Regions from separate parts of the Thermanaerovibrio velox DSM 12556 genome, predicted to be linked through region 2. Evidence: riboswitches for the same ligand, from Rfam matches in the RefSeq annotation. Region 2 holds a riboswitch; each other region holds the start of a gene.

Region 1 (7,119 bases), 490 kb from region 2:
TGGTGAGGGGGCTTGCGATTGCCCTGGATCTACGGGGGAAGGTGGCCCGGCGGAACATTGCCCTGGCCATGGGGGGGCTTTCGGACCTTGAGGTTAGGGATCTGTACCGCCGGGGGGTGGATCACCTGGCGTGGTCGCTGGTGGAGTGCCTTGCGCTGAACGTGCGCCCCGATCTGGCCCTTGAGTGGGTTGTGTCCGCGGAGGGTTTGGAGGAGCTTGATGGGCCCATTGGGGAGGGACGCGGGGTCATCCTGGTGACCGGGCACCTGGGCAACTGGGAGCTTGCGGCTTTCTGGCTGGCCCAGTCGGGATATCCGCTGATGCCCATAGTCCGTCCCCCGGATGACGGAAGGCAGGCGGGCATGTTGGAGGAGTTCCGACTTAGAGGTGGAGTGAGGACCATCCCCAAGGGGGATAGCATGACCCGGGCGGTGAAGGCCCTTAAGGGCGGTGCGGTGCTGGGGGTGTTGGCGGACCAACACGGGGGCGCTGAGGGCATGCCCGCGGAGTTCTTCGGGCTTGTAACCTCCACCGTGAAGGGTCCCTCGGTCTTCCGGTACCTAACGGGGATGCCGGTGGTCCTTCTTGAGGCCTGGAGGGAGGGGCCTTTTAGGCATCGTCTTAGGTTCAGCCCGGTTGAGTGGGACGAGAGCGGGGATAAGGAGTCCCGCATAGCCCTTGGGGTGGAGGCGGTGAACCGGGCCCTTGAGGGGGCCATAAGGCGTCATCCGGAGCAGTGGTTTTGGCATCACCGCCGTTTCCGGGAGGCAATGCGGGACCGCCCTGTGGGCCTCTAGGTCCTCTCTGACCAGAGGACGCCTCCTGCGGCGTAGTCCTCATCCTTCATCTCCCTTATGATTATGCGGACCTGTTCCCTTTGGACGCCTAGGGAGACGCAGACCGCATCGGTCACCCGCTGAACCAGTTCCTGTTTGGCCTTGAGGTCCCTACCCTGGAGCATATGGATCTCCACTATGGGCATTCTCTCATCCTCCCCTTGGTGTGAGGTGGTTTAAGGTGTGTATAGCAGATGATACATTGAAATGGCTCATGACGTTCATGGCGGTTCTCTTAGGGGCTTGTGTTGCGTCTTTCGTTGAGACCGCTGCTCATCGGCTGGTCACTGGTCGTCCCTTTTGGGGCCGGGAGAGGTCTTGCTGCGAGTCCTGTGGTAGGCAGCTTGGCACTTGGGATCTGATCCCGGTCTTGTCGTTCCTGTGGTTCAGGGGCCGCTGCAGGACCTGCGGGGACAAGATCCCCAAGGAGTACCTCTTCTACGAGGCCTTCACCGCCCTTGCGTTCGGCTTGGCGGTTTTCGTCTTCGGCCCTGGTATCAAGGCCCTTTCATGCATGGCCATGTTCTCCTTCGGGCTGTTTCACGGGGTGACCGATCGGGAGAGCGGCTATGTCTACGACGTGGTATCCATTGCCTCCTTCGTCGCCGGTGTTTCCTTTGGGTATTTGGGGAGTGGAATGCCGGGGCTTAAGTGGGCGCTCCTCGGGGGTCTTGCGGGTTTCTTGCCCCTTGCGCTGATCGTGGTGTTGTCGTTTGGGCGCATGGGCATAGGGGACGCCATCCTTATGGGGGGGCTTGGTACCTTCTTAGGTCCCGTGGGCGCCCTGTTGGGGGTTTACTTTGCGGTCATCATCGGTGGTGTTTGGGCCATCTACATGGTCCTAAAGGGGCGGATTAACAGGAAGGACCCGGTGCCCTTCGGTCCATTCCTCTGGGTCGGGTCCTTCCTGGCCTTCATGTTGAAGGGGTGGATAATCCGGTTCTTGAGCGACTGGTTTTTGGCCCTTTAATGGTTCACCCCTGGTGTTCCTCCATGAAGCGGGTGAGCTCCTCTCTTATGGATGAGCCGGAGTCCATGGAGCGGACCTTTTGGAACAGCTCCAGGCAGCGGTCCTTGGTGAGCCGCATGAGGTAGTCCTGTATCCAAGGTATTCGAGGGGCGGACATGGAGAGTTCGTGGAAGCCCAGGGCGACCAACAGGGGCAATGCCAGTGGGTCTCCCGCCATCTCCCCGCACATGCCGAGCTCTATGTTAGCCTCGTGGGCGGCCCTTGCGGTGTTCTCCAGGAGGGCTATGACCGCCGGGTGGAACGGTTCGTACCATTGGAGGAGCCTTGGGTTCTGCCGGTCCACCGCCAGGGTGTACTGGACGAGGTCGTTGGTCCCCACGGAGAAGAAGTCCACCTCTTTGGCCAGTACGTGGGCTGAGGCGGCGGCGGCGGGGACCTCTATCATTATGCCGAGATCGATGTTTTCCGCCACCTTATGTCCCGCGTCCTTTACGCTGAGCACCGCCTCCGCCAGCATGGCCCTGGCGGTCCTTATCTCCCAGAGGCTTGTGACCATGGGTAGCATTATCTTGAGGTTTCCGAAGGCGGAGGCCCTGGCCAGGGCCCGCAGTTGGGTCATGAAGATCTCCCGGTACTCCATGCAGATCCTTATGGCCCTAAGCCCCAGGAACGGGTTGGCCTCTTCTCCCACCAGGCCCTTTATGTAGGGCACGTCTTTATCGCCCCCGGCGTCCAGGGTCCGGATTATGACCGGGTGTGGAGCCATGGACTTAAGGGCCTCGCTGTAGGCCTGGAACTGCTCCTCTTCGGAGGGGGAGTCCGAGCGTCCCATGAACAGGAACTCGGTCCGGAAGAGTCCCACCCCGGTGCCGCCGAAGTTAAGCACCTTTTGGGTGTCCTTTGGGGAGGCGATGTTGCCGAAGAGGAGGACGGATATGCCGTCCTTGGTGACGCTGGGCTTCCCCTTCAGTTCCTTGAGCCTGAGGCGGGTTTCCTCCTGGGCCTTGATGCGCCTGTCGAAGGCCTCCTCCACCTCGCGGGAGGGGAACAGGATGACCTCTCCGCCCACCCCGTCCACCAGGATGGTGTTGCCCCTTTGGAAGCTGTCGTCCATGGGTATCCCCGAGACCGCCGGTATCTCCAGGGCCTTGAGGAGTATGGCGGAGTGGCTGGTGGGGCCTCCCTGGGCGGTGACGACTCCCTTGACGTTTCGTTTTATGCCCAGCACCGCCGCATCGGAGGGGGCCAGCTCGTCGGTGACTATTACGTAGTCCTGTTTGTCATCGATCTGGCTTATGTCCTCTCCGCCGGTGATTATCCTGAAGAGCCTCTGGCCGATGTCCAGGATGTCCGCCGCCCGTTCCTTGAAGTAGGGGTCGTCCAGGGCGTCGAACTGGGCCTTTATGGAGAGTGTGGCCTCCACCACCGCGTCCTCCAGGCACTGGCCCTGCATTATGGCGGCCAGTATGGCGTCCACAAGCATGGGGTCTTGGATCATGAGCTGGTGGGCGTCGAAGATGGCGGCCTTCTCAGGTCCCAAGGTGGCCTTGGTGGAGTCCGCCAGGGCCTTTAGCTGTTCGATGGCCTTCTCCTGGGCCTCCCGGAAGCGCTGCTTGTCGTACTCGGAGTTGACCTGAGGAGCGCCGGTCTGTTGGAAGGGCCTTTGGTGGATCCTCAGGATGACCCCTTTTGCCAAGCCCGGGGAAATGGGCAGTCCTTTAACGGTGAGCTGTTCACTGGAAGCTAGAGAATTCAAGTTTCTTCCCCCCTAGGATGTCATGGGATAAGTTTATCTTTTACAGGGGATTTAAGCAAAGGGTGGGGGATCAAGAGGGGTTTATCCTAAGCTGTCTTTTGTCTTTGCGGGGTTTTTCGCAGTGTTTCGCGTGGGGCTGGCGCGGGTATTATTTGTAGTTATTTTATAAAAATACAACATTGCACTATGGGTTGACTATTCTGGTTGATTCGTTTAGCCTTGCTGTTTAAGGATGAGGTTGTTTGTGTTGAGCATGTTGCCGCTTTATCGTGACTTGCCGGTCCGCGACTTAAGGGAAGCCGATGGGATTTCGGCGCGGGGCCGCCACTGTGATCCCGACGAGGCCGCGTAAGACCACTGGGTTATACCTGGGAAGGGGCGGCTTAGGATGAGGGTAAGCCAGGAGACCTGTCGCGGATGAGGTTCTTAGAGGTTCCGCGTGACCCCGGGGCCCAAGGCGCAGTTTGGCTGTGTTGCCATGTGCACTTGGGCCCTGGGGTTTTGATTTTTTCGGCGTTTGTTCTTTGGAGCAGATCCTGAGGGGTTGGAGGTGATGGGAAGGTGAAGCTGAAGACCAGGCTTTTCGGTCGGGTGTACCAGTTTAGGAGCGTGAAGGAGGTTCTCGCCAAGGCTAACGAGGAGAAGTCGGGGGACCGCCTGGCGGGGATAATCGCCGAGTCCATGGAGGAGCGGGTGGCGGCCAAGCAGGTGTTGGCGAACCTGACGGTGGGGGATCTGAGGGAGAACCCGGTGGTGCCCTATGAGGAGGATGAGGTCACCAGGATAATCCAGGACGACGTTAATGAGAGGATCTTTGGGGAGATACGCAACTGGACCATTGGGGAGCTTCGTGAATGGATATTATCTGACCGCACCAATGGGGAGGACATAAGGCGGGTAAGCCGGGGTCTTACCAGCGAGGTGGTGGCGGGGGTGGCGAAGCTCATGAGCAACCTGGATCTCATCTACGGGGCCAGCAAGATCCGAGTTCCCGCCCACTGCAACACCACCATAGGGCTACCGGGGACCCTTGCGTCCCGGCTTCAGCCCAATCATCCTACCGATGACGTGGAGGGTATAAGGGCATCCATATTCGAGGGTCTGTCCTACGGGGTTGGGGATGCGGTGATAGGGCTTAACCCGGTGGACGACACGGTGGAGAACGTGAAGAAGATCCTGCACAGTTTCCAGGAGATCAAGGAGAGGTATGAGATACCGACGCAGATGTGCGTTTTGGCGCACGTCAGCACCCAGATGGAGGCGGTGCGTCAAGGGGCGCCCACGGACCTGTTCTTCCAGAGCATAGCGGGTTCTCAGAAGGGGAACGAGGCCTTTGGCATAACCGCCCACATGCTGGAGGAGGCGATGGAGCTGGCGGCCCGGCAGGGCACGTCCGTGGGTCCTAACTTCATGTACTTTGAGACCGGTCAGGGGTCGGAGCTCTCATCGGATGCTCACTTTGGGGCGGACCAAGTTACCATGGAGGCCCGCTGTTACGGTTTTGCCAAGCGGTTCAAGCCCTTCCTTGTGAACACCGTGGTGGGCTTCATAGGTCCCGAGTACCTTTACGACAGCAAGCAGGTGATAAGGGCTGGCCTTGAGGATCATTTCATGGGGAAGCTCACGGGGATCCCTATGGGATGTGACGCCTGCTACACCAACCACATGAAGGCGGACCAGAACGACATAGAGAACCTGGCGGTCCTTCTTACTGCCGCGGGATGCAACTACTTCATGGGGATACCTCACGGGGACGATGTGATGCTCAACTACCAGTGCACCAGCTACCACGACACCCCCACGCTGAGGCAGCTGCTGAAGGTGCGCCCCATACCTGAGTTCGAGTGCTGGCTGGAGAGATGGGGGATCATGGAGAACGGCACCCTGACCGACCGGGCCGGGGATGCTTCCATCTTCTGCTGACGGGAGGGCTGGTAGAGATGGTGACGGAACTTGAGCTTAAACAGCTGGTGAAGGAGATACTAATGGAGATGGGTTCCTTGGAGGAGCCGGGGCAGCGGGTTGTCGTGGAACCCCCGTCGTCGGGCTCCGGGGAGGATGCCCTTGGCTTGGATGACGAGGGCTTGCCCGATCTTACCAAGCTTGACATAAGGAAGCATTGTCTTGTGCCGGAGCCTAAGGACCCGAAGGCCCTGATGGCCATGAAGGAGAAGACCCCGGCGAGGATAGGGGTTTGGAGGGCGGGACCCCGTTACAAGACCGAGACGCTGCTGCGTTTCAGGGCGGACCACGCGGCCGCCCAGGACGCGGTGTTCAGCGACATATCCGAGGAGTTCCTGCGGAGCAACGACCTTAAGGTCGTACAAACCCTATGTTCCGATAAGGATCAGTTCCTCACCAGGCCGGACCTGGGCAGGAGGTTTTCCGACGAGTCCAAGGGGGCCATAAAGTCCATGGTGCCCCAGCCTCCCAAGGTTTTGGTCTACCTTTCTGATGGGCTCAGCACCACTGCGGTGGAGGCCAATGGGATGGACACCTTCAAGGCCGTGTCGCAGGTTCTTGAGTCAAAGGGAATCAAGTTACCGAAGCCCTTCTTTGTGAAGTACGGGAGGGTCCCCGCCATGGACGTGGTATCCGAGGTGACCGGAGCAGAGGTGGTGTGCGTGCTCATCGGTGAGCGTCCAGGGCTGGTCACCGCGGAGAGCATGTCCGCCTACATAACCTACCGGGGCACCGTGGGGATGCCCGAGGCGAAACGCACCGTTGTCTCTAACATCCACTCCGGTGGCACCCCGGCGGTGGAGGCGGGGGGCTACATAGGGGAGATCATAAAGCTGATGCTGGAGAAGAAGGTAAGCGGGATAGATCTAAAGCTTTAATTAATTAACGAGCCCCTAAGGAGGGAAGGAACATGAAGGGAGATCCCCTGAAGGCGAGACTTTTGAGCGTGAAGATAATCCCCAACGTTAACCCGGACATGGCATCCGCCCTTGGCCTTAGGCCCGACCAGAGGAGCCTTGGTATGGTCACCGCGGACAGCGACGATGTGACGTACACCGCCCTGGATGAGGCCACCAAGAAGGCGGACGTGGAGGTTGTGTACGCCAAGTCCTTCTACGGAGGTGCTGCTAACGCCAACACCAAGCTGGCCGGGGAGATCATAGGCATCATAGCCGGTCCCAACCCGGCGGAGGTCCGAAGCGGCCTTAACGCCATAGCGGACTTCATAGAGAACGAGGCATGGTTCGTTTCCGCAAACGATGACGATACGATCCCCTACTATGCCCATTGCATATCCAGGACTGGAAGCTACCTGTCCAAGGTGGCGGGGATAAAGGAGGGGGAGGCCCTGGCTTACCTCATAGCCCCTCCGTTGGAGGCCATGTACGCCCTGGATGCGGCTTTGAAGGCCGCGGACGTTAGGTTGGCGGCTTTCTACGGTCCCCCCTCGGAGACCAACTTCGGCGGGGGATTGCTCACCGGTTCTCAGTCCGCCTGTAAGGCCGCCTGCGACGCCTTTGCCCAGGCGGTGATCTTCGTGGCCGAGAACCCGCTGCTCTTCTAACCGGACCCGGGGAGCGGTCTACTCCATGGGT
Region 2 (7,119 bases):
GTGCCCGGCACGTGCATCCCTCCTGTGCTCCTGTGATGGAGAGGTCCGCTTTGATCGGCGGCTGTTCCGATGCGAGCTGCATTCTAGGGGCGAAGCTGGGCGGCAGGGAGCCCCGGGGTACCATCCCTCACGCCGCCATATTGATAGCCGGAGACACCGTGAAGGTCGCCATGGCCTATGACAGGGTGTTGCCGGAGCAGGAGAAGCGTTCCATCCTGGTGGACACCTTCCGGGATGAGGCGGAGGAGGCCCTTTCCGTGGCGGAGGCCTTGAAAGAAAGGCTTTTCGCTGTTAGACTTGATACTCCTGGGGAGCGAGGAGGGGTGACCCCTGATCTCGTCCGGGAGGTACGGTGCCGGCTTTCCATGGCCGGCTATGGTCATGTAGGGGTGTTCGTGTCCGGCGGTTTGAACCCCGACAGGATAAGGGCCCTTGCGGATGCCGGGGCCTGTGGTTTTGGGGTTGGCAGTTACATAGCCCACGGCACGCCGAGGGACATGACCATGGACATAAAGGAGGTGGACGGGAGGCCCGTGGCCAAGAGGGGCCGGATCCCCGGTGTTACCGACAATCCAAGGCTTAAGCGCGTGATCTAGTGGTTTTTCCGGTTTTTGTGCCGCGCCACCCCCCACGGCGGGCATGGGGCTGGGTTGACGCTGGGTTGCGCTTTTGAGTAGATGTGAAGAAAAGAAGATGCTGTCTTTTTTCAGCGAAGGAGGAGAATCCATGATCGGCACCAGATCGTTCATGGCTAAGAAGGAAGCCGTGGAGCGCAAGTGGTATGTGATTGACGCCACGGACAAGCATCTGGGTCGTCTTGCGTCCCGGATAGCGTTGGTCTTGTCCGGCAAGCACAGGCCCACCTACACCCCCCATGTGGACACCGGGGATTTCGTGGTGGTCATCAACGCCGAGAAGGTGGGGCTCACGGGGAAGAAGCGTGAGCAGTCCATGGTTCATCGGTTCAGCGGTTACTCCGGGGGTCTTAAGTCCGTGTCCTACGGCAAGATACTGGACAGCAACCCCGAGAGGCTCATCGAGCGGGTGGTGAAGGGCATGCTGCCCAAGAACCGGCTTGGCAGGGCCATGTTCAAGAAGCTTAAGGTCTACGCGGGTCCCACCCATCCCCACGGGGCCCAGAAGCCTGAGACCTTGGAACTTTAAGGAAGAGGGGGGAATAGAAGGTGCAGGCTTCCAACATGTACTTCTGGGGCACCGGCAGGCGTAAGAACGCGGTGGCCCGCGTGAGGATCCGTCCCGGTCAGGGGCTGGTGAAGGTTAACAACCGTGAGATCGGGGACTACCTGCCTCGGTTCACCTGGCAGCTTCACGCCCTCGAGGCGTTGAAGGTGGCGGGCGTGGAGGGCAAGGTTGACGTGTTGGTGAGGGCCCATGGGGGCGGTCTCACCGGCCAGGCGGGGGCCATCAGGCTTGGGATTGCCCGGGCCATATTGAAGATGAACCCCCAGGCTCGTCCGGCGCTGAAGAAGGCGGGGCTCCTTACCAGGGATCCCAGGATGGTGGAGAGGAAGAAGTTCGGTCAGGCGGGAGCCCGGGCTCGGTTCCAGTACTCCAAGCGTTAGTGGACTTGGGCCTCGCTGGCCTGGGTCTTCAAGTTCCTTCGGGGCCCTTCGGGGCCCCTTTGTCTTTGCGGTACTTGACAGACCGGTCGGTCTTTGAGAACATCCTAGCCGGATTTTGGAAGGAGGGAGTCTATTTGGTCTCCGATGCCAAGGACGCCATAATGAGCAGCGCGAGGATCATCTTCGCCCAGAGGGGTTACGAGGGGGCGGGGGTGGACTCCATAGTAAGGTCCGCCGGGGTTAGCAAGGGGGCCTTCTATTGGCACTTTCACAGCAAGTTCGACCTGTTCAAGCGGGTCATGGAGGACGAGGTGGACAGGATCGTATCCTACCTGGCGGATGGATCGGCCCAGGGGGAGGACGTGATTGCCATGTCGGTCCGGAAGGGGGAGGGTTTTCTCCAGCTGCTTTGGAAGGAGCGGGACTCCCTGTCCCTCTGGTTGGAGCTCCGGCTCTTGGCCCACCGGGGGGTTGAGGGCATGCGGGACCTGACGGGGTCCCTTCGCAGCCGCATGATGGGGGAGATGCGCCGGGTCCTCGCCGAGGCGGGAGGGCTCCCTGACGGTATGGAGGAGGTTCTTTGCATATTGTTCGACGGGATCATGTTCAACCTATGGGTGTGGTTTGACGTGGAGGACGCGGTGGCCCTTTGGAGGAGGAGCTGCGGGGTCCTTTTTGGGGGTGAGGCCCTTTGATGCCCGTGTATCGCCTCGGCAGGGGGTGCCTTTTGGCCCTTCTATCCCTTATTATCCTAGGCTCATCCTCGTCCGCCTTCGCCGGCGTGGTTCGGCTTGAGGACCTGGAGTCCAGGATGCTCGGATCTCACCCGGCGGTGAGGGCTCTTGATATGGCGGTGAGGAGGGCAGAGCTTGAGGTTCAGCAGGCCAGGGCGGGGCTTTCCCCCAAGTTGGACTTGGTGCTATACGGTTCAAAGGCCCAGGAGGCCCCCAAGGGGAAGGTGTACGATTTCGACAACGTCCCCATAGGTATAGCCATAACGGGCTACGAGGAGACATACAGGGCCTCGGTTGCGTTGACCCACCTCCTTTACTCCGGGGGTACCGTGACGAGCCAGGTTAGGGCCGCTCAAGCGGGGTTGGAGGCGGCGAAGGCGGACAGGGATCGGGGGGTCGAGGGGCTTCTCTACCGCCTCAGGGCCTCTTATCTTGCCCTGGTGAGGGCCAAGGGCAAGGCCCAGGTGGCCCAGAGGGTGGTGGAGCTGTCCGAGGCGTATCTGACCAGGGTTCAGGCCTTCTTCCGGGTGGGCATGGTGCCTAAGGCGGAGGTGTTAAGGGCTCAGGTGGCCCTTTCCAACGCCAGGTTGAACCTGATGAGGGCTCGAGGGGGCGGTTCAAAGGGCATACGCTGCCCTGGACAGGGCGGCAGGTTTCCCCGTCCCCAGGGACGGGGAGATGGAACAGCCGGCCTCGTTGCTGCCCGAGGAGCTGCCCCAGGATCTCCCGGATCTGGCGGCGGAGAGCCGGGCGGAGATCCGTTCCTTGGAGGAGTCCTACCGCCAGGCCAAGGCCCTTGCGGACGCCGCCGCAGGCCAGGACAGGCCTCAGCTGCTGTTCAAGGGGGAGGCTTACAGGGTGGGTTCCCATTTCTTCCCCTCCGATAAGGACGACTACCTCCTTTCCCTTACCCTGCAGTGGCGGTCATGGGACGGGGGGGAGAACCGGGCCAAGGCCCGTCAGTCCCTGGCTTTGGCGGAATCCCTGCTGTCCCGGGTGGAGGACATGAAGCTGGAGATACGCCGGGAGACCGTGGAGGCCCTGGAGTCCCTGAGGGAGGCCCGGGAGAGGGTTAAGACCGCGGAGGTCATGGTGGAGCAGGCCACGGAGGACCACCGGATATCCCTCAGGCGCTACGAGGCCCGGGTGGGCACCAACCTGGACGTGATGGATGCCCGGGTGAGGCTGGAACAGGCCATGAACGACCTCGTGGACGCCCGATGTGACCTGTTGTCCTCCCAGGCGGCCCTGAGGTACGCCCTGGGGGAGGACGGATGGGGGCAGATCGCGGCGACTGGTAAGCCGGTGAGCAAGGGCAACTAGACCAGCCTTTAGGGGGGCCGGATCTTCCCGGCCCCCTTTAGCGTTGCAGCCTTTAGATCCTTGGGGCAGGGGCCGGGATCCGCTCCGCCCATGGAGTAGGGCCTTGGGTTTTCGGGTGGGTTGAACCCTGCGGTTCCCAAGGGCGGGACTTATTCAGAAGATACTTAATATTATCCCATGCCCATCGAGTGTTAACATAGAAGTAACCGTTTCCCCCTGTGGCCCTATGGTGGTATGGCCATCCCAAGGGGTGCCGAGGGGGTAGCGGTTGTAAAAAACAAAGCTTAAAGGCCCGGCTGTTTCAGGAAGTCCGGTGAGAATCCGGCGCAGCCCCGCTACGGTGTGGGCGCCCTTTGGCGTCCAAGCCCGACACTGGCACCGGTGCCTTGAGTTGCGTCCACCCCTCGAGGGCGGGGGAGGACGCATGTTTCGTGTTCGGAGCCCTTGGGCTCCTTTTTTTATGAGGCCTGTCCGTTGGATCTAAGCTCTTGGGGAGGTGATGGCATGTAGGGGGTCATCAGCCTTAAGCTTGCCCTCTTGTGTGTCATGGCGTTCTAGTTTGATTTTAAGTCAGGGAGTTGCTTGCGTGTGTTGAGGAGTGATCCGGTTGATCAGGTTTAGATGTTCATCCCATGTTTTGGTTCGTTTGGGTCTTGGGGCTCTGCTCCTTGCCCTCTTATCGTCCCCTCTCCCCGTTCGGGGGATGGAGGTCCCGGTGGTGGAGGTCACCGGTTCCAGGTTGGCGGATCAGCTGGCGGACCTGCCCTCCCAGGGGTACGTCATAACCTCCGCCGACATGGCCTCCCGGGGTTTCCAGAACCTTCAGGAGGCCCTGGACTCCCTGCCCGGGGTGTCTGGGCTTGTGAACGGCGCGGGCATGGCCCAGTCCAAGGGCATCTCCATAAGGGGGATGACCACCGAGACGCTGCTTCTGGTGGACGGGGTGCCGTTCATGACATCCAGCTATGGCGCCGGTGCGGTGTTGGGGGCCCCCTTTGACCTGAGGTCCATACCCATAAGCTCCGTGGAGAGGGTGGAGGTGGTTAAGGGGGCCTCATCCGCCCTGTACGGTTCCCACGGTGCCGCGGGGGTCATAAACGTAATAACCGTGAAGGGGGCTTCCGGCCCTGGCGGCCCCTTCCAGGCACGTTTCACCGCCGGTTCCGGCGGTTACGGCATGGGGTCCTTCAGCGCCGCCGCCGCATCCAGCTCCATGTGGGCAAGGGTATCTTACTCCAGGGAGGAGGAGGGGGAGCGGGAGATAAGGCTTAGGGGCAACGGCCTCAGGGACTTCTCCAAGGACTACCGGTCGAACCACTACGGCCTTTCCGCCGGGTCGGCCTCCGGTAGGGGGTGGGAGTTTTCCAGCCAATGGGGGGATTATTCATCCCGTTGGACCTACGATGGAGCCGATAACCACCAGGATAACAGCTACTCCCGGGTGGCCTTGACGGTTCCGTTGGGTGGGATGAAGCTCAAGGGCTATTACGGGGAGTCCGCCAAGAAGGTCTTTGACAGCAGCGGCAGGAGCGACTACCGGGACCGCAACATGGGTTTGTCCCTGGAGGGACGGGGGCGGCTTTGGGGCAATGGGGCCGCCTATGGGCTTGAGGTAAGGCGTGATGACTCGGATTACCTGAACGTGGACAACCCGTGGGGCAACAACGACCCTTACGACCTCAAGCGGGACGGGATCATAGCCTACGGGGAGACCACCGTTCCGCTGGGGGATCTCACCGCGGATCTTGGGCTTAGGTACGAGAGGTGGCACGTGGAGGAGGGGGAGGACCAGTCGGAGCTGGCCCCGAAGGTCTCCCTTTACCGGGAGGATTCCACTGGGAGGCTCTGGTATCTTTCCGCCGGGAGGTTCTTCGTGATGCCCAGCTTCTTTCAGATTTACATGCCCATGAGGAGCTTCGGCGAGCCCAACTACTCCCTAAGACCCGAGAAGGGTTGGAGTTACGAGGGGGGCGTCAAGGGCAAAGACCGTTCCTGGAGCCTTGGTGTCTTCTACACCGATGTGGAGGACAAGATAAAGTACTGGTCAGATCCGGTTACCTGGATGGGTAAGTACGTTAACCTGGACGAGTACAGGGCATACGGGGTTGAGGGTATGTTTCGGGTGAACCTCTCCGGGGAGATGTACTACCAGCAGGGGATTTCCTGGACCTACGGGGAGGAGCTCAGCGGGGGCACCTGGTCCAGGTCCGGGGATCCAAGGTGGGACGTGACCGGCTCCCTCAACTGGGCCAGGGGGTCGTGGGGGGCCGGGGTAACCGGTCGCTTCTACGGTGACCGGGCCATAGCCAACAATAGCCGCGGATACTCCGACGAGGACCTGTTCCTGGTGGATGCCTTTATGTCCTACACGTCCAAGGACGTGACCTTTAGGTTGGGTGCTAGCAACCTGTTCGATCGCAGGTACGTGCTGGACCGGAACGGATACCTTACCCCGGAGCGCAGGCTTTACATATCCCTGGACGCCAGGTTCTAGCCCTTAGGGGCTGGGGGAGAGGGTAGGTTCGGGTTCTTCTTCCCTTCAGCCCCTCAGTCCTTCAGGCTGAAGCGGAAGGGGACCAAAACCCGGTCGTTAAGGTCCTCGGGGAACCTCCAGAGAAGCGCTGCCGTTAGGGCCGCCTGGTCCAGCCCCCTGTAACCGCTGGACCTGTAGATCTCCCCCTTTTGTGGCAACCCCTGTCTTACGATAAGGGATATCACAACGGTGCCCTCCTCCCCCCGTTTCCTTGAGGAAAGGGGGTAGGGGGGCACCGCCTTGATTATCGCCTCATCCCCCCTGTAGCGTCCCTCTTCGCCTCGGATCCCCTTGGGGGGGTCATCCTGGGTGCTCCTCCCGGTGGTCCCCCCTCCCTCGAAGGGGGATGCAACATCCTTCTGCTCCGCCGGGCTGCTGTCCCCGGTGCTGAGGGAATCCGAGGAGGATCTAGCCTGCCTCGTCCAGCCAGACCCCGGGGCGGGGCCGCCGATCGACTTGCCACCGGTTTTGCCATCGTCCACCTTCGTTTCCGTTGGCCTCCTTGGAGCGTCGGTGGAGTCCTCCTTGGCGGTTTTATGGGGTGTTGACCACGCAGCAGCCCCGCGGGGTTTGTGGGTCACCGGGGGCTGCGGGGGGATCGCCGGGGCTATGTATACCGTGATAGCCCTTGGGGTGCTGCCCTGCTTCCATCGGTGGGACCCGTTAATCCCCAGCCCGGATGCGGCGACGGCGATCGCTGCCCCGTGCAGCAGGAGGCTTAGGAAGATCCCCATGGGGCGTCTCATCTTGGTTCCTCCGTGAGTAGCCCCGGGGATGAGACCCCCGCCTCCTGAAGGGCCCACAGCACCCCTATCACCTTCCCGTAGGGGACGTCCCTGTGGGCCCCGATCAGCACCGGTCTTGCCTTGTCCATGGATCGCGCCATACCCTTGAGTTCCTCCAGGGTGACCTCTTTCCCCTCCGCGGTTATCGTCCCGTTCGCCAG
Region 3 (7,119 bases), 260 kb from region 2:
GGCACATACTTCCCTCCGCCATGGCGCCGGTTATAGTCCAGGCCACCATGGGGATGGGGGGCATCATAATGATAGAGGCGGGGCTTGCGTTCCTCGGTTTCGGCGCCCAGCCCCCCACGCCGTCCTGGGGGCTCATGATATCCGAGGGACAGCAGTACCTTGCGTCGGGCAAGTGGTGGTGGTCCATATTCCCCGGCCTTGCAATCATGTACACCGTTCTGGCCTTCAACTTCCTTGGGGACGGCTTGAGGGACGCCCTGGACGTACGGATGAAGCGATAGGAGGTGCCTTAGATGCTGCTTTCGATAGAGTCCCTTAAGACCTCCTTCCATACGGATCACGGGGTGGTAAGGGCGGTAGACGGGGTCAGCTTCTCGATAAATCACGGGGAGACCCTTTGCGTGGTGGGTGAGTCCGGGTGCGGTAAGTCCGTCACCGCCCTGTCGGTTATGGGCCTTCTTCAGAAGCCCTCCGGCAGGGTGGACGGGGGCCGGATAGTTTTCGAGGGCACCAACCTTCTGGAGCTGCAGGAGCATGAGATGAGGAAGGTCCGGGGCAACTCCATATCCATGATATTCCAGGAGCCCATGACCAGCCTCAACCCGGTCTTCACCGTTGGTGACCAGATAAGGGAGCCCTTGATGCTTCACCAGGGGCTTAACAAGCAGCAGGCGGATGAGCGGGCCCTGGAGATGCTGGTGAAGGTTGGCATATCGGAGCCCAAGAAGCGGCTGGAGTCCTATCCGCATCAGATGTCCGGGGGCATGAGGCAGAGGGTGATGATAGCCATGGCCCTGGCGTGCAATCCCAAGCTGCTGATAGCCGACGAGCCCACCACCGCGCTGGACGTCACCGTTCAGGCCCAGATACTGGACCTTATGAGGAACCTGAAGAAGGACTTCGGGTCCGCCATAATGCTGATAACCCACGACCTTGGGGTGGTGGCGGAGATGGCGGACCGGGTTGTGGTCATGTACGGCGGCCAGGTGGTGGAGGAGGCCATGGTTCGGGAGGCCTTCAAGGACCCACTTCATCCCTATACCAGGGGGCTTCTGGAGTCCATCCCAAGGCTCGACGAGGACCGGGAGAAGCTGCCGGTGATACCCGGGGCCGTGCCTGACCCAAGGTACTTCCCCAAGGGATGCCGGTTCTCAAACCGTTGCTACCACTGCTCCAGCCGCTGCGTGAACGAGAACCCTCCCCTGTACCTTTTGGAGGACGGGCGCAAGACCAGGTGTTTCCTGTACGATGGGGACAAGAGGGTCAAGGGGGTAGAGAAGCATGAGTGAGCCGATACTGGAGGTGCAGGGTCTTTACAAGCACTTCCCCATCAAGAAGGGGCTTTTCCGATCCGTGGTGGGACACGTTAAGGCGGTGGACGGGGTATCCCTGAGGATACCCAAGGGCAAGACCTTGGGTTTGGTTGGTGAGTCCGGCTCCGGTAAGACCACCACCGGAAGGGCGCTGCTGCACCTCATAGAGCCCACCGGCGGCACCGTTAGGTTCCAGGGGGTTGACGTGTCCCAGAAGCTGAAAGAGGACCCCAGGTGGGTCAGGCGGTCCATGCAGATCATCTTCCAGGACCCCTACGGCAGCCTTAACCCCAGGCGGACCGTTATGGACATAGTGGGGGAGGCGCCCCTCTACCACGGGATCGTGGACAGGTCGAACCTCCAGGATTACGTGGGGCAGGTGCTGGAGATGAGCGGCCTTAAGAGGACCGACGCCATGAGGTATCCCCACGAGTTCTCCGGGGGCCAGCGGCAGCGCATAGGCATAGCCAGGGCCCTGGCGGTGAAGCCGAGCTTCATGGTTTGCGACGAGCCCGTGTCCGCCCTGGACGTGTCCATAAGAAGCCAGATATTAAACCTGCTCAAGGACCTCCGGGACCAGTTGGGGCTTACGTACCTCTTCATATCCCATGACATGTCGGTGGTCCGCCACATATCGGATCACGTGGCGGTCATGTACCTGGGCAAGCTGGTGGAGTCCGCCCCGAAGGGGGATTTCTTCAGGGAGCCCCTGCACCCGTACTCCAAGGCCCTTCTCTCCGCGATACCCCTTCCGGACCCGGAGGCCAAGAGGGACCGCATAATCCTGGAGGGGGACGTGCCGTCCCCGGTGAACCCCCCGTCGGGATGCCGGTTCCACCCCCGGTGCTCCTACGCCATGGAGAGGTGCCGTTCCGAGGAGCCCCCGTTGGCGGACGTGGGGGGGAGAGAGGTTGCCTGCTGGCTCCACTGCCGGTAGATCTGACCTTTCAGGTTGGGTTATTTCAGCTCTTTCAGCGCGGGGGACGGGGTGCCGTTCCCCGCTTTTTGCGTCCTTGCATGCGTTCCCGCCGTCCTGTGCCTTTCCTTTTACCCATTGGGGGGCTATATTAATGGCTGGACTAAAAATTATTCGAAAGGGGGCATGGGGATGAGGAGGTTTTTAGCCGTTCTGTCCGCCACCGTCTTCATAGTATTAGGTGCTTCGTCCTTTGCCTTTGGGGCCATGAGCAAGAGGGACCAGGGCGTAAGGCTTGGCATGGAGGTAAGGGCCAGGATAATGTCCGAGTCATATCACTCCAGGAGCGACCTTGCCCTTTGGAAGAGGCTGTTGAACGACCCGCCGTCGAAGTTGGAGGACCGCATAGGGGCCGGGCTCGCATTGGTGGACCGCATATTCCCCGGAGGGGACCCTTCCAGGTGGGAGGAGATAAGGGGGTTCATCGATGACTCGGGTGTTCCAAAGTCCCTTGCGGCGGCGGACGCGGTGCTCTTCACGTCTTACCTGGCGGTGAAGGCCCTGCCGGGCAACGAGGGCATGTGGCTCGCCTACGTGCTGATGGAGCCCTTCTTCCGGTCAGACCTTGCGAGGTTGGTCTACGGCAGGACCTGTCCTGTGCCGGTGGCGGAGATGATGAAGAAGATGGCCGAGGCAGGGGTTGAGCCCCCGGAGGGCTGGCCCGAGCCATTTGAGGTGGTGGGCTTCCTTCCCCTGGGGGCCCCGGTTTCTGGGTCCGTTTCCCAAGAGCAGGTGGCCCTCTACGGCATGTGGAGGATGGATCGGGAGGGAAGGATTAAGATGGACGCCAAGGACCTCGCCTGGGACCGGGAGGAAGGGGCGGTCTACAGGATATCCGGGGAATGAAAGAATATAGTTATTTGAAAAGTTAGAAATAGACAGGATAATATTGACAAAATATCTCGTATGGTGCTTGAATACCCCCAAGCCTCGCCGCTTGGGGGTTTTTAGGTTTCCGACGGCAGTTTTGTCGGGGGCCTGGGGCGGCGGGATGTTATAGGCTTTTAGATGTGTAAAACCTAAACTTCCTCGGGTGAACGGGAAGCCGGTGAAAGTCCGGCGCGGACCCGCCACTGTGAGCCTGACCTCGTGCACGTTATCCACTGGGGGCCTTTGGCCCCTGGGAAGGGGTGCTTGGGGGATGAGGGTTAGCCAGGAGACCGGCCCGGGGGAGCGGCGGGAGATGTCCGCGGAGATCGGACTTTCGCCCGGGCGCGTCCGTTGGGGCGTGGGGCCTTTTGGGGGTCCTTCGGTCCGTCCCATGCGGCATTGCACGGTTGAAAGGGGTCTTCGCTATCGAGCGAAGACCCCTTTAATTTAGGGCCTCATGGCCTTGGAAGGAGCTGGTGCACCGTGGGACTTACGTTAACCGAGAAGCTGCTTAACGGTCACTTGGTGGAGGGAGAGCCCAAGAGGGGCTCCAGGGTGGGGATAAGGATAGACCAGACCCTGACCCAGGACGCCACCGGAACCATGGCCTACCTGGAGTTTGAGGCCCTGGGGGTCCCAAGGGTTAAAACCGAGCTTTCCGTGAGCTACGTGGATCACAACATGATCCAGGAGGACTTCAAGAACCCCGATGACCATCGGTACCTGATGGACGTGGCTCGGAGGTGCGGGATCATCTTCTCCCCTCCGGGGAACGGCATATGCCACCAGCTGCACGTGGAGCGCTTTGCGGCCCCCGGTAAGACCTTGCTTGGCAGCGACTCCCACACCCCCACCTCCGGCGGGGTGGGCATGCTTGCTATAGGGGCGGGGGGCATGGACGTGGCCCTCGCCATGGCGGGGGAGCCCTTCTACCTTACCTATCCGGCGGTGGTCAAGGTCCATCTTACAGGGCAGCTCTCCCCCTTCGTGTCCGCCAAGGACGTGATACTTGAGGTCCTCCGCCGCATAGGGGTTAAGGGCGGCGTGGGGAAGGTTTTGGAGTACTGCGGCCCCGGTGTGGGGACCTTAGCGGTTCCAGACAGGGCCACCATCGCGAACATGGGGGCGGAGACCGGGGCCACCTCCTCGGTGTTCCCCAGCGACGAGGTGGCCAGGGAGTGGCTTAGGGCCCAGGGGAGGGAGCATCAGTTCGTACCCCTGGAGGCGGACCCGGACGGGGTTTACGACCAGGTGATAGAGATAGACCTTTCCAGGGTTGAGCCCTTGGTGGCCCTGCCTCATCAGCCGGACAACGTGATCCCCGTGCGCGAGGCGGCGGGGATGGAGATCCAGCAGGTGATGTTCGGTTCCTGCACCAACTCCTCACTCCGGGACCTGGAGGCGGTGGCCTACCTCCTCAGGGATATGTCGGTGCACCCGGAGGTGGACTGCGGGGTATCTCCTGGGAGCCGTCAGGTGCTTCATCACATGGCCAAGTCCGGTGCCCTTGAGTCCATCCTATCCGCGGGGGTGAGGATCCTGGAGGTGAGCTGTGGGGCCTGCATAGGCATGGGTTTCGCCCCTCCCACCGACGGGGTGTCCTTAAGGACCATAAACCGCAACTTCCTGGGCCGCTGCGGGCACAAGACCGGCAAGGTGTGTCTTGTGAGCCCCGAGACCGCCGCGGCCTCCGCGGTGGAAGGCCGTATCACGGACCCCAGGGATTTCGCGTCGAAACACTCAAAGGCCCCGTTCGTGTTCCTCCAGCCCGAGCGGTTCCACATAGAGGACCGCAGGTTCGTGATGCCCTCCGATGACCCTGAAAAGGTGGTGATCCGAAGGGGTCCCAATATAGCCCCCCTTCCTGAGATGGGGCCCATGGAGGAGGTCATATCGGGTACGGCGCTCCTCAAGGTGGGGGATGACATAACCACGGACCACATAATGCCCGCGGGGGCCAAGGTGCTCCCGTTGAGGAGCAACGTTCCCGCCATATCCAAGCACGTCTTCGAGGTTGTGGATCCCACCTTCCCGGAAAGGGCCCTTGCCGCCAAGGGGGGCTTCATAGTGGGAGGCGCCAACTACGGTCAGGGTTCCAGCCGGGAGCACGCCGCCCTTGCGCCCAGGTACCTGGGAGTAAAGGGGGTTTTGGCCAAGAGCTTCGCCAGGATCCACCTGGCTAACCTGGTCAACTTCGGGATACTGCCCCTGGTCTTCGAGGACCCGTCGGACTACCAGAGGGTAGACCAGGGGGACCAGTTGGAGATCCGGTCCCAGGACGTGGTCCCCGGCAGGGCGTTTCAGGTTTTGAACCTCACCAAGGGGTTGACCATCCGGTGTGTTACCCCGGTTGGGGAGGGGGACCTGGAGATCATAAGGGCGGGAGGCAAGCTGAACCACGTGAGGTCCAAGGGATAGGACGATAGCACCAAGGCTTCCCCGGGGGCGGCAACTTCCGGAAACGTGTAAACCCTGCCCAGATTTACCCCTTCCGGATATGGACAAGTGTTTTTAGCTGATGAACAACGCGCCTCCGCATCCGACCCCCGGGGTTTTCCCATACATGGAGTCGTCGATTTTAGTACCAATGGTTCCCGGTCGCTGGCCGCGGCACGGGTCTTAAGGTTGGCAAGGTGCAGAAGGAGGGTGAAGCATGAGGTTCGAGGGTTTGGAGCTTGAGAGGTACCGGGAGCCCCAGGAGGGAAGCAGGATCGTCTTTCGGGATGGGAAGATGGAGGTCCCGGACGATCCGGTGATACCCTATGTGGAGGGGGACGGCGATAGGGGTGGACATAACCCCGGTGATGAAGAGGGTTTTGGACCGGGCGGTTCATAAGGCCTATGGCGGGAAGAGGCGTCTTGTCTGGTGGGAGATATACGCGGGGCAGAAGGCCATGGACCTGTTCGGCACCGCAATACCCAAGGACTCCTTCACCGCCCTTAGGTACTTTCGGGTGGGCATAAAGGGGCCCCTCACCACCCCGGTGGGAGGGGGTTTCAGGAGCCTCAACGTGGCTTTTCGCCAGGAGCTGGATCTATTTGCCTGTGTGAGGCCCGTGCGCTGGTTCGACGGGGTACCCGCTCCCCTTAAGAGGCCCCAGGACGTGGATATGGTGGTTTTCCGGGAGAACACCGAGGACCTGTACGCCGGTATAGAGTGGGAGATGGGGACCGAAGAGGCCGGGAAGGTGATAAGGTTCCTCCGGGATATGGGGAAGGAGGTGCGGGAGGACTCCGGGATAGGTATAAAGCCCATATCCAAGACCGGCACGGAGAGGCTCGTCCGGATGGCCATAAGGTACGCCTTAGATAACAAGAGGAAGTCGGTCACCCTGGTTCACAAGGGGAACATAATGAAGTTCACCGAGGGGGCCTTCATGAAGTGGGGGTACGAGCTGGCCAAGAGGGAGTTTGGGGACCTCACGGTGACCGAGCAGGAGGTGATGGAGCTCCACCAGGGGGTGGTTCCGGAGGGCAAGGTGGTCATAAAGGACCGGATCGCGGACGCCATGTTCCAGCAGATACTGCTCCGGCCCTCGGAGTACCACGTGCTTGCCATGCCGAACCTTAACGGGGACTACATGTCCGACGCCCTGGCCGCATCGGTGGGTGGTCTTGGGCTGGCCCCTGGGGCCAACATGAACGACCAGGTGGCGTTCTTCGAGGCCACTCACGGCACCGCCCCCAAGTACGCCGGGCAGGACAAGGTTAACCCGGGTTCCCTGATCCTATCCGGGGTTCTCATGCTGGAGCACCTGGGGTGGCGTGAGGCGGCGGAGCTCGTGGTTAGGGGCATGGAAGGGGCCATAAGGGATGGCATCGTGACGTACGACCTGGCCCGTCAGCGTGAGGGGGCCAAGGAGGTCTCCTGCTCCGCCTTCGGGGAGGCGGTTTGCGAGAGGATGTAGGGCAGAGGCCCTAGTGGTCATATCGGGGCGTTATGGCGGGGGGGCGGGGCTT
Region 4 (7,119 bases), 200 kb from region 2:
GAGCTGGGCAAACGTTCCGGTGGTGTCCCTGCACGGCCGTCCTCTTGAGGGGGCCGAGGGGGCCATAAGGCAAACCATTTGGGACAAGGACAGGTGCGCCGTGCTTTTCGGAGAGGGCGGCGGCGTAAGGGACCAGCTTAGCCAGCTCTCCAAGCTTTTGAAGGAGGGGGTCCGCGGATGGCTTGGCTGGGACCTGGGGTCCTCCAAGGAGCAGCTGTTCAGCGGGAGCCTTGAGGAGTTAGCCAACTCCCCCTACACCGGCAGGCTTTGCATCGGCTGGTTTGAGGCCCCCCGGGGCGGTTTCTTCGGCGAGAAGGAATGGGACGTCCGGCGCCGTCCCCTGGAGGACCTGGAATTGGAGCGCAAGGACCGGATACCCATGACCAAGTTTCCGGTGCGGTGTTTTGTCTCCTCCCTCCTGGAGCCCCTATTCGGCTCTAATGTGCTGGAGGTGGGAAGCGGAACCGGGGCCCTCACATGTCACTTGGGCCGTCTTACAGGTCCAGGTCGCATATTCTCCATCGAGCGGGACCTGGAGGCCCTGGATCTCGCTTCCAGGAACGCGGAGAGGCTGTGTCCCGTGGGTTCCGTTCGCTTTATCCACGGGGAGGCCCCGGTCAGGGGGGTTGAGCTGGAGGGGCCCTTCCAGCGGGTGGTGGTTGGAGGGCATGGAGGGAACCTCAAGGAGATAATAAGATGGTCCGCGGGACTTCTATCCCCTGGGGGAAGGATAGTGATACCCTGTCTTCTGCTCTCGTCCTTTCAACAGGCCATGGAGGAGCTGGAGGCCCTGGGTTTTAAGACCGGGTTCCTTCGGGTCTTTCCCGGAGAGGGCCGACGTCTTGGTGGAGAATGGATGGTACAGGGGGGCAATCCGGTGGACATAGTATGGGGGGATGTGGTTTGAAGGGGCTTGTGTGGATAGTGGGTGCCGGCCCGGGGGATCCGGATCTCATAACCGTCAAGGGACTTCGCCTGCTGTCGGAGGCTCATCTTGTGGTTTACGCCGGGAGCCTCATCAACCGGGAGCTTCTCCATCGCTGCCCCGAGGGCTGTGAGGTGCTGGACTCCTCCAAGATGACCCTTGCGGAGCAGGTGCGGGTGATGGCGGATCGGGCCCTTAAGGGCCTTAACGTGGTGCGTCTCCACACGGGGGATCCAAGCCTCTACGGGGCCATAGGGGAGCAGATAAGGGAGCTAAAAGCCCTCGGGGTGGAGTGTCGGATCGTGCCCGGGGTATCCAGCCTGCAGGGGGCCGCCGCGGCGCTCGGCATAGAGTACACGGTTCCAGGTGGCACCCAGACTTTAGTTTGCACCCGTCTTCCCGGAAGGACCCCAGTGCCTTCCAAGGAGGACCTTAGGGTCTACGCCTCCACGGGAGCCACGCTGGCCCTGTTCCTGTCATCCGACATGGGGGATGAGATATCCAGGCTTTGCATGGAGGGGGGGCTTCCCGGGGACACCCCAGCGGCTTGGGTCTACCGGGCCACCTGGCCGGATCAGAGGGTTGGGACCGCTAAACTCCGCGAGCTGGGACAGCGGATGAAGGCGGAGCACGTGAACCGGCAGGCCCTGATCATAGTAGGCCGCTGCGTTGAAGAATCCGGGACTAGCCTGCTGTACGATCCCCGCTTCAGCCACATGTACAGGAAGGCCCATGACGAGGGGCCGGAAGGAGGCATGGGTTGAGGGTCTTCGTGGTGGCCCCAGGCTCCCTTTCCGAGAGGGGAACCCTGGTGGCCAATCTCACCGGTTTTGAGCTCTTCGACCCCTCCGCGGGGGCGAAAGACGCCGCAAGGGCCCTTTGGGACCGGGCGGAGGGCATTCTATTCGTAGGGGCGCTCCCCATCGCGGTGAGGGCCGTGTCGGGCCTATTGGAGGACAAGGGCAAGGATCCGGCGGTGCTCTGCGTCACCGAGGACCTCTCATCGGTGTTCCTGGTGGCGGGGGGGCACCTCGGAGGCGGCACAGACCTGGCGGTTCTGGTATCCGAGGCCCTGGGGGCTCCATGGATACCCACCACGTCCACCGACAGGCTCCGAATCATGTCCCCCGACCGATGGGCAAGGCGGCATGGGATGAAGGTATTAAACAGGGATAACCTGTCTTCCGTCATAAGGCATCTTATCACCCACCGGTCCCTTCGGTGGTGGCTGGACCCGCTGCTCCCCTCCCCTCCCCTGCCCAAGGGGGCGGAGGCGGTGGAAGACCCCTCCGCCGCCCAGGTCCTCTACACCGTGAGGGATCTCACGGATATCTCTCCTTCGGGTATCCTCCTGGTTCCCCGGTGCATCTGCGCCGGGGTTGGGTTCAGGCGGGACGCCAAGGGGGAGGAGATAAGGGACGGGATCCTGGAGGCCCTCAAATCCCATCCGAAGGGGCCTTTCCTCAGGGAAGCCTTGTTGGAGATCGGCACATGGGAGGGCAAGAGAAGCTCCAAGGAGCTTGCAAGGGCGGCGAAAGACTTAGGATGCGGGGTTCGCTTCTTCGGCTCCGATGAGATCCGAGACGCCTCCATGGGCATGACGCTGACGGCCTCCGCGGCGGAACGACACCTGGGGCTTCCCGGGGTGGCGGAGCCCTGCAGCGCCCTTATGGGACGGCCCCTTGGGGGCAGGATGGTGCACAACGGCGTGACCGCCGCGCTGTCCCTCGAAGACATAGGCTTCAAGGGCCGCCTTGGGGTGGTTGGAATAGGCCCCGGGCACCTGGACCACATGACCCTGGGGGCTTTGAGGGAGCTTGAGGAGTGCGACGTGATCGTGGGGTACTCCCTTTACGTGGACCTGCTGCCCAAGCACCTCCAAGAAGTCAAGCTGGTGGAGTCCTACCGCATGGGAGAGGAGGAGGCGAGGGTCAAGAGGGCGGTGGAGCTGGCCCAAAGGGGCTAGTCGGGTGGCGCTGGTGTGCGGCGGGGACCCGGTGCTCTTCGGGCTTGCGGCGCTGGCGTCACATCACGCGGCCTGGGGGCTCCGGGAGGGGGGGGATGAGGACGGGGGCAAGGGAAGCCCGTCCTTCCGGATATTCCCAGGCGTATCCGCCGCTCAAGGGGCGGCCTGCTCATTGGGGCCCTATTACACAAACGGGCTTTGCATGATATCCCTTTCGGATTACCTTCAGGATTGGGGATCGGTGGCAAGGGCCATGGAGAGGGCATCGGAATCGGGGCTTTCCGTGGCGCTGTACAACCCGGTCTCCCGGGACAGGGAGGGCAAGCTCGGGGAGGTGCGTCGGGTGTTCCAGGGTCGCACGGCCCTGGTGTGCCGCGACGTATCAAGGCCCGGTGAGAGGGTGGCGGAGATCCCGGCGGAGGAGCTCTCATCGGACCAGGTGGACATGAGGTCTTTGATCGTCTTCCCCGGAGGGTGCTGTTCCAAGGGGAAGGACGGGGTTTGGAGGGACATGCGGGGCTACGCCAGCGAGATAAATGTCCGTCCAGGCAGCGGAGGTGCCTCCACGGGATGCGGATTGCCGCCCCGCTGCGCCGCCGCAGGTGAGAACGGATCGCGTCTTGAGGGGGTTGACATCCTCGACGGGATCGGAAGGGTGGACGTGCTCATCCTGGGCGGCACCGGTGAGGGCAGGGAGGCGGCGGAGAGGTTGATCTCCCTGGGGCTTAAGGTGGCGGTATCGGTGGCCTTTGACACGGGGCTTCATGTGGTGCCCCCGGGGGCCTTTGCGCTGGTGGGCCGCCGGAGCGCGGACGACTGGGCGGAGGTCATGGGGCGGCTGCTCCCCCTGGGTCTCAGGGCGGCGGTGGACTGCGCACACCCCTTTGCGGAGGAGGCAAGGCGCCACTTCCGAACCGCCGCGGAGGAACTTAAGATACCGTTGATAAGGATAAGCCGTCCGGTGGATGTGCCCGAAGGGGCCGTGCCGGTTATGTCTTACGGGGAGATGGCCCAGGGGCTTTTGGAGCTCACAGCCCCCGGTGATACGGTGTTCCTATCCTTCGGCGTGCGGGGGCTTCCCCGCGTGGTTCCGGTGCTCAAAGGCGGCGGCCGTTATGTATTGGCTCGGCTGCTTCCCACGGTGGAGAGCCTGGAGGCGGCCAAGGCGGCGGGGCTTACCCCAAAGGAGATCCTATGTTCCTGGGGGCCCATGGGTTATGACTGGGAGGTTGGGATCCTCAAGGGTTGCGGAGCCAAGGCGGTGGGGGCCAAGGGCAGCGGAGATGCCTCCGGAGTGACGGACAAGCTGAGGGCCTGCGGGGAGCTGGGCATACCCCTCTTACTCCTCTGCCCCCCTAACGATCCCGGGCTTTCGCTGGAAGAAGGGGTGCGGGAGACGCTTAAGATATTAGGATATTAGGCCGCATGGTTTAGCCATAAACCCCTGGTAATGCAACCCTGTCTTCTTGTTTTATGGGGTTTTGAGTTCTATTATCTATCTTCAGGTGCATAGCACAGGATAACGCTACTTCGAGCCCTGGGGGAAGACCGGTGAGAAGCCGGCGCGGCCCCGCCACTGTGAGCCCGACGAGACCGCCGTTACCACTGGGGGACTTAGACCCCTGGGAAGGGGCGGGGATAGGATGAAGGCAAGCCAGGATACCCCACGGCTCCAAGTTACCGCGGAAGCCCTCGAGGGAGGGACCCCGCGCAATGCCCCCTAGCTCACCGGTGACCATGGGGACTTGCGGCATTCCTCCTCCGCTTCCGCTCTACAAAAGGACGGAGGGATGCAGGTTGATACTTTACGGCGTAGGCATGGGCCCGGGGGACAAGGAGCTGGTTACCCTGAAGGCCCTTAACGTTCTGAGCAAGGCCCAGGCGGTGTTCGAGCCGGTGTCCGCCAAGGGAAGGGTGAGCGTGGCGGGACAGATGGCCCGGGACCTAATCAAGGGGCTTAAGACCATACCGATCCTCTTCCCCATGACAGGCTCCGACGAGGAGCTAAGGGCCGGCGTAAGGGAGTCCCTAACCTCCTCCAAGGACCTTTGGGAGGGGGCAAAGATCGCGGCGATGCCGGTGATAGGGGACTCCGCCCTTTACGCCACGGTTCATGTGCTCCACCAGGAGCTGTCCTCCATTACGGAGACGGAGCTGCGCCTGATCCCCGGCATATCCGCCCACTCCGCCGCGGCGGCGAGGCTCAACCGCTTCATCGCCATGAGGGACCAGGTGTTCTCGGTGGTGCCGGGCTCTAAAGACATCGAAGGGATCATCAAGGCCCTTAAGGCCTGCCAGTGCGCCGCCCTATACAAGCCCTCCGCCCTTGGGGAGAATCTCCCCCTAGTCATCTCCGCCTCCGGGCCTTGGGATCGGATCGTCCGGCTCCATCGGGTCGGGCTAGAGGGGGAGTTCGCGGTGGAGGGGGATGCGGCGGCGGAACCCACCGACGACTACCTGGCGGTGATGCTCCTTTGGAGATAAAAGGGCTTCTCCTTGCGGAGGCCAGGCTCACCGCCAGCATCCTTGCGGGGGCGCTGGCGGGGGAGGCGCTGGTGAGGCTGAGGATCACGGACGCGGTTTTCCGTCCCATCCGCAACCTTCTATCCAAATGCAGGATAAACCGCCACGCCCTCTCCGCCATGGCGGTTTCGGTGGCCAGCCCCAGGTTGGGGGCCGCCATCCTGTCCTCCGCCCACCGGGAGGGCCGCATAACCCGGGATGACGCGGTCTTCGGGACCCTGTGCCTCGCCTTCCCGGCCTACATAAAGCGCTGGCTCGCCACCGCACCGGTGGCGGTGGGGCTTGCGGGAAACCTAGGACTGCTCTACTCCATAGTGCTGATCACCCGGAGCGCCTGCCGCTTCATCCTATGTCTCCTTCTTCTCCTCCGCCGGGGCTCCGGGGAACCCATCGCATTCGGTTTGCCCCAGGACTCCTGCCATGGGGCAAATTGCGAAGGACATCCCCATGGGAAGGAGGTCAGCTTAATAAGGCTCACCTTGCGCTCCCTCCCCATGGCTTGGGGCTTCTTCGCCCTCACGTTCTTCCTCATGCCCCACCTGGAGGCGGCGGTGCTGGGGACCCTGAAGGGCAAGGTGTCGCCCTCGGCCCTTGCGGTGGTGACCTCCGCCCTGATGCACAGTTCCGCATCCCTGGCATCCGCCCAAGGGGCGTTATCCTCCGGCGCGCTGTCCCTAAAGGGGGCTCTCCTAGCCCTGCTGGCGGGGAACTGCATAGGCACCTTCAGCCGGGTCTTAAGGCAGAACATGGGCTACTGGGTGGGCATATTCCCGCCGGAGGTGCTCCGCCCCCTGGCCATATGGCACGTGGGGACCCTTTTGCTCTTCGAGGCCCTCTCCATGGCCCTGGTGGGATTATGGTGGTACCGATGACACCCGTCGTCTTGGCGGTAACGCGTTCGCTTCCCCCGGACGCCCTGGAATGGGTACGGGTTAAGACGTGCTGGAGGGACGAGTTCTACGGGGTCCTTCGGGAACACTCCCTGGGAGGACTGCCCGGGGGGGTCGTCCTTGCCCGCCAGGAGGGCGTGGTGCTTAGACTCATAAGGACCATGCTCGGCCTCAACAGCTTCGCGGTCGGGGAGTTCCATATAGTAAGGCAGGTCAAGGACTGTTACGAGGCCTCCAGGCCATCCTGCGGGCCAATCCTTCACAGGCTCTTCCAGAGGGCCTTCGGGATATCCTCCCGCTTAAGGAGCACCCTTCACCCAGGCAGGGCCCCGTCGATACCGTACCTGGCGTCGTCCATAATCAAAGAGCACCCCGATTGGCCCCGTGTGCCGTGCCTGGTGGCCGGGATGGGAGAGATGGGACGTGAGACCTGCAAGGTGCTATCCTACTTTGGGGCAGAGGTGGTATGCACCTCCCGTTCCTCCGCTCCGCCGGAGGGGTTCCGGTGCATCCCTTGGGAAAGCCTGAGGTCCAGGGCCCGGGACTTTCAAGGGGTCTTTCTATGCACCTCCTCCCCGCTGCCGGTGCTGTTTGAGGAGGATCTGGCGGGAAGCGGGACCTGGGTTGTGGACATGGGTTCCCCTCCCCAGGGGGTTCCTGGTGAAGGTTACAGGTACATGGGCATCGAAGACATAGCCCGGATAAGCCGACGAAGGCTTAGGGGCTACCGGGAGGAGCTTCAGGGGCTTGAAGCAGCGGCGGAGGGTGCGGGCACCTCCCTTTGGGAGGAGCTGACCGGGCGTTTCCCCGCCCTC

What was found. Region 2 has a riboswitch for cobalamin ahead of THEVEDRAFT_RS01215 (TonB-dependent receptor plug domain-containing protein). Riboswitches for the same ligand answer to the same signal wherever they lie in the genome.
Region 1: another riboswitch for cobalamin. It lies ahead of THEVEDRAFT_RS08010 (ethanolamine ammonia-lyase subunit EutB); the one in region 2 lies ahead of THEVEDRAFT_RS01215 (TonB-dependent receptor plug domain-containing protein).
Region 3: another riboswitch for cobalamin. It lies ahead of THEVEDRAFT_RS00080 (aconitate hydratase); the one in region 2 lies ahead of THEVEDRAFT_RS01215 (TonB-dependent receptor plug domain-containing protein).
Region 4: another riboswitch for cobalamin. It lies ahead of THEVEDRAFT_RS00335 (SAM-dependent methyltransferase); the one in region 2 lies ahead of THEVEDRAFT_RS01215 (TonB-dependent receptor plug domain-containing protein).

Annotation. Positions count from the first base shown of each region.
Region 1 covers NZ_CM001377.1:1,659,156-1,666,274, reverse strand. Annotated here, with positions in the region: gene THEVEDRAFT_RS08030 (lysophospholipid acyltransferase family protein) at 1-797, shown strand, start outside; gene THEVEDRAFT_RS08025 (2-hydroxymuconate tautomerase) at 794-982, opposite strand; gene THEVEDRAFT_RS08020 (prepilin peptidase) at 1,060-1,806, shown strand; gene ptsP (phosphoenolpyruvate--protein phosphotransferase) at 1,811-3,562, opposite strand; cobalamin riboswitch at 3,816-3,992, shown strand; gene THEVEDRAFT_RS08010 (ethanolamine ammonia-lyase subunit EutB) at 4,124-5,485, shown strand; gene eutC (ethanolamine ammonia-lyase subunit EutC) at 5,503-6,402, shown strand; gene eutL (ethanolamine utilization microcompartment protein EutL) at 6,435-7,088, shown strand; gene THEVEDRAFT_RS10265 (BMC domain-containing protein) at 7,114-7,119, shown strand, end outside.
Region 2 covers NZ_CM001377.1:272,342-279,460, forward strand. Annotated here, with positions in the region: gene THEVEDRAFT_RS01190 (nicotinate phosphoribosyltransferase) at 1-596, shown strand, start outside; gene rplM (50S ribosomal protein L13) at 727-1,164, shown strand; gene rpsI (30S ribosomal protein S9) at 1,185-1,583, shown strand; gene THEVEDRAFT_RS10055 (TetR/AcrR family transcriptional regulator) at 1,658-2,278, shown strand; partial or broken gene THEVEDRAFT_RS09730 (TolC family protein) at 2,431-2,868, shown strand; gene THEVEDRAFT_RS09735 (TolC family protein) at 2,996-3,640, shown strand; adenosylcobalamin (AdoCbl) riboswitch at 3,917-4,068, shown strand; gene THEVEDRAFT_RS01215 (TonB-dependent receptor plug domain-containing protein) at 4,239-6,134, shown strand; gene THEVEDRAFT_RS09095 (energy transducer TonB) at 6,188-6,919, opposite strand; gene THEVEDRAFT_RS01225 (ExbD/TolR family protein) at 6,916-7,119, opposite strand, start outside.
Region 3 covers NZ_CM001377.1:14,268-21,386, forward strand. Annotated here, with positions in the region: gene THEVEDRAFT_RS09630 (ABC transporter permease) at 1-281, shown strand, start outside; gene THEVEDRAFT_RS00065 (ABC transporter ATP-binding protein) at 294-1,289, shown strand; gene THEVEDRAFT_RS00070 (ABC transporter ATP-binding protein) at 1,282-2,250, shown strand; gene THEVEDRAFT_RS00075 (hypothetical protein) at 2,422-3,135, shown strand; cobalamin riboswitch at 3,304-3,472, shown strand; gene THEVEDRAFT_RS00080 (aconitate hydratase) at 3,643-5,577, shown strand; gene THEVEDRAFT_RS09635 (hypothetical protein) at 5,813-5,995, shown strand; gene icd (isocitrate dehydrogenase (NADP(+))) at 5,922-7,067, shown strand.
Region 4 covers NZ_CM001377.1:74,023-81,141, reverse strand. Annotated here, with positions in the region: gene cbiT (precorrin-6Y C5,15-methyltransferase (decarboxylating) subunit CbiT) at 1-907, shown strand, start outside; gene cobM (precorrin-4 C(11)-methyltransferase) at 904-1,689, shown strand; gene THEVEDRAFT_RS09525 (cobalamin biosynthesis protein) at 1,686-2,891, shown strand; gene THEVEDRAFT_RS10030 (precorrin-6A/cobalt-precorrin-6A reductase) at 2,896-4,311, shown strand; cobalamin riboswitch at 4,381-4,576, shown strand; gene THEVEDRAFT_RS00335 (SAM-dependent methyltransferase) at 4,689-5,375, shown strand; gene THEVEDRAFT_RS00330 (hypothetical protein) at 5,366-6,286, shown strand; gene THEVEDRAFT_RS00325 (Rossmann-fold NAD(P)-binding domain-containing protein) at 6,298-7,119, shown strand, end outside.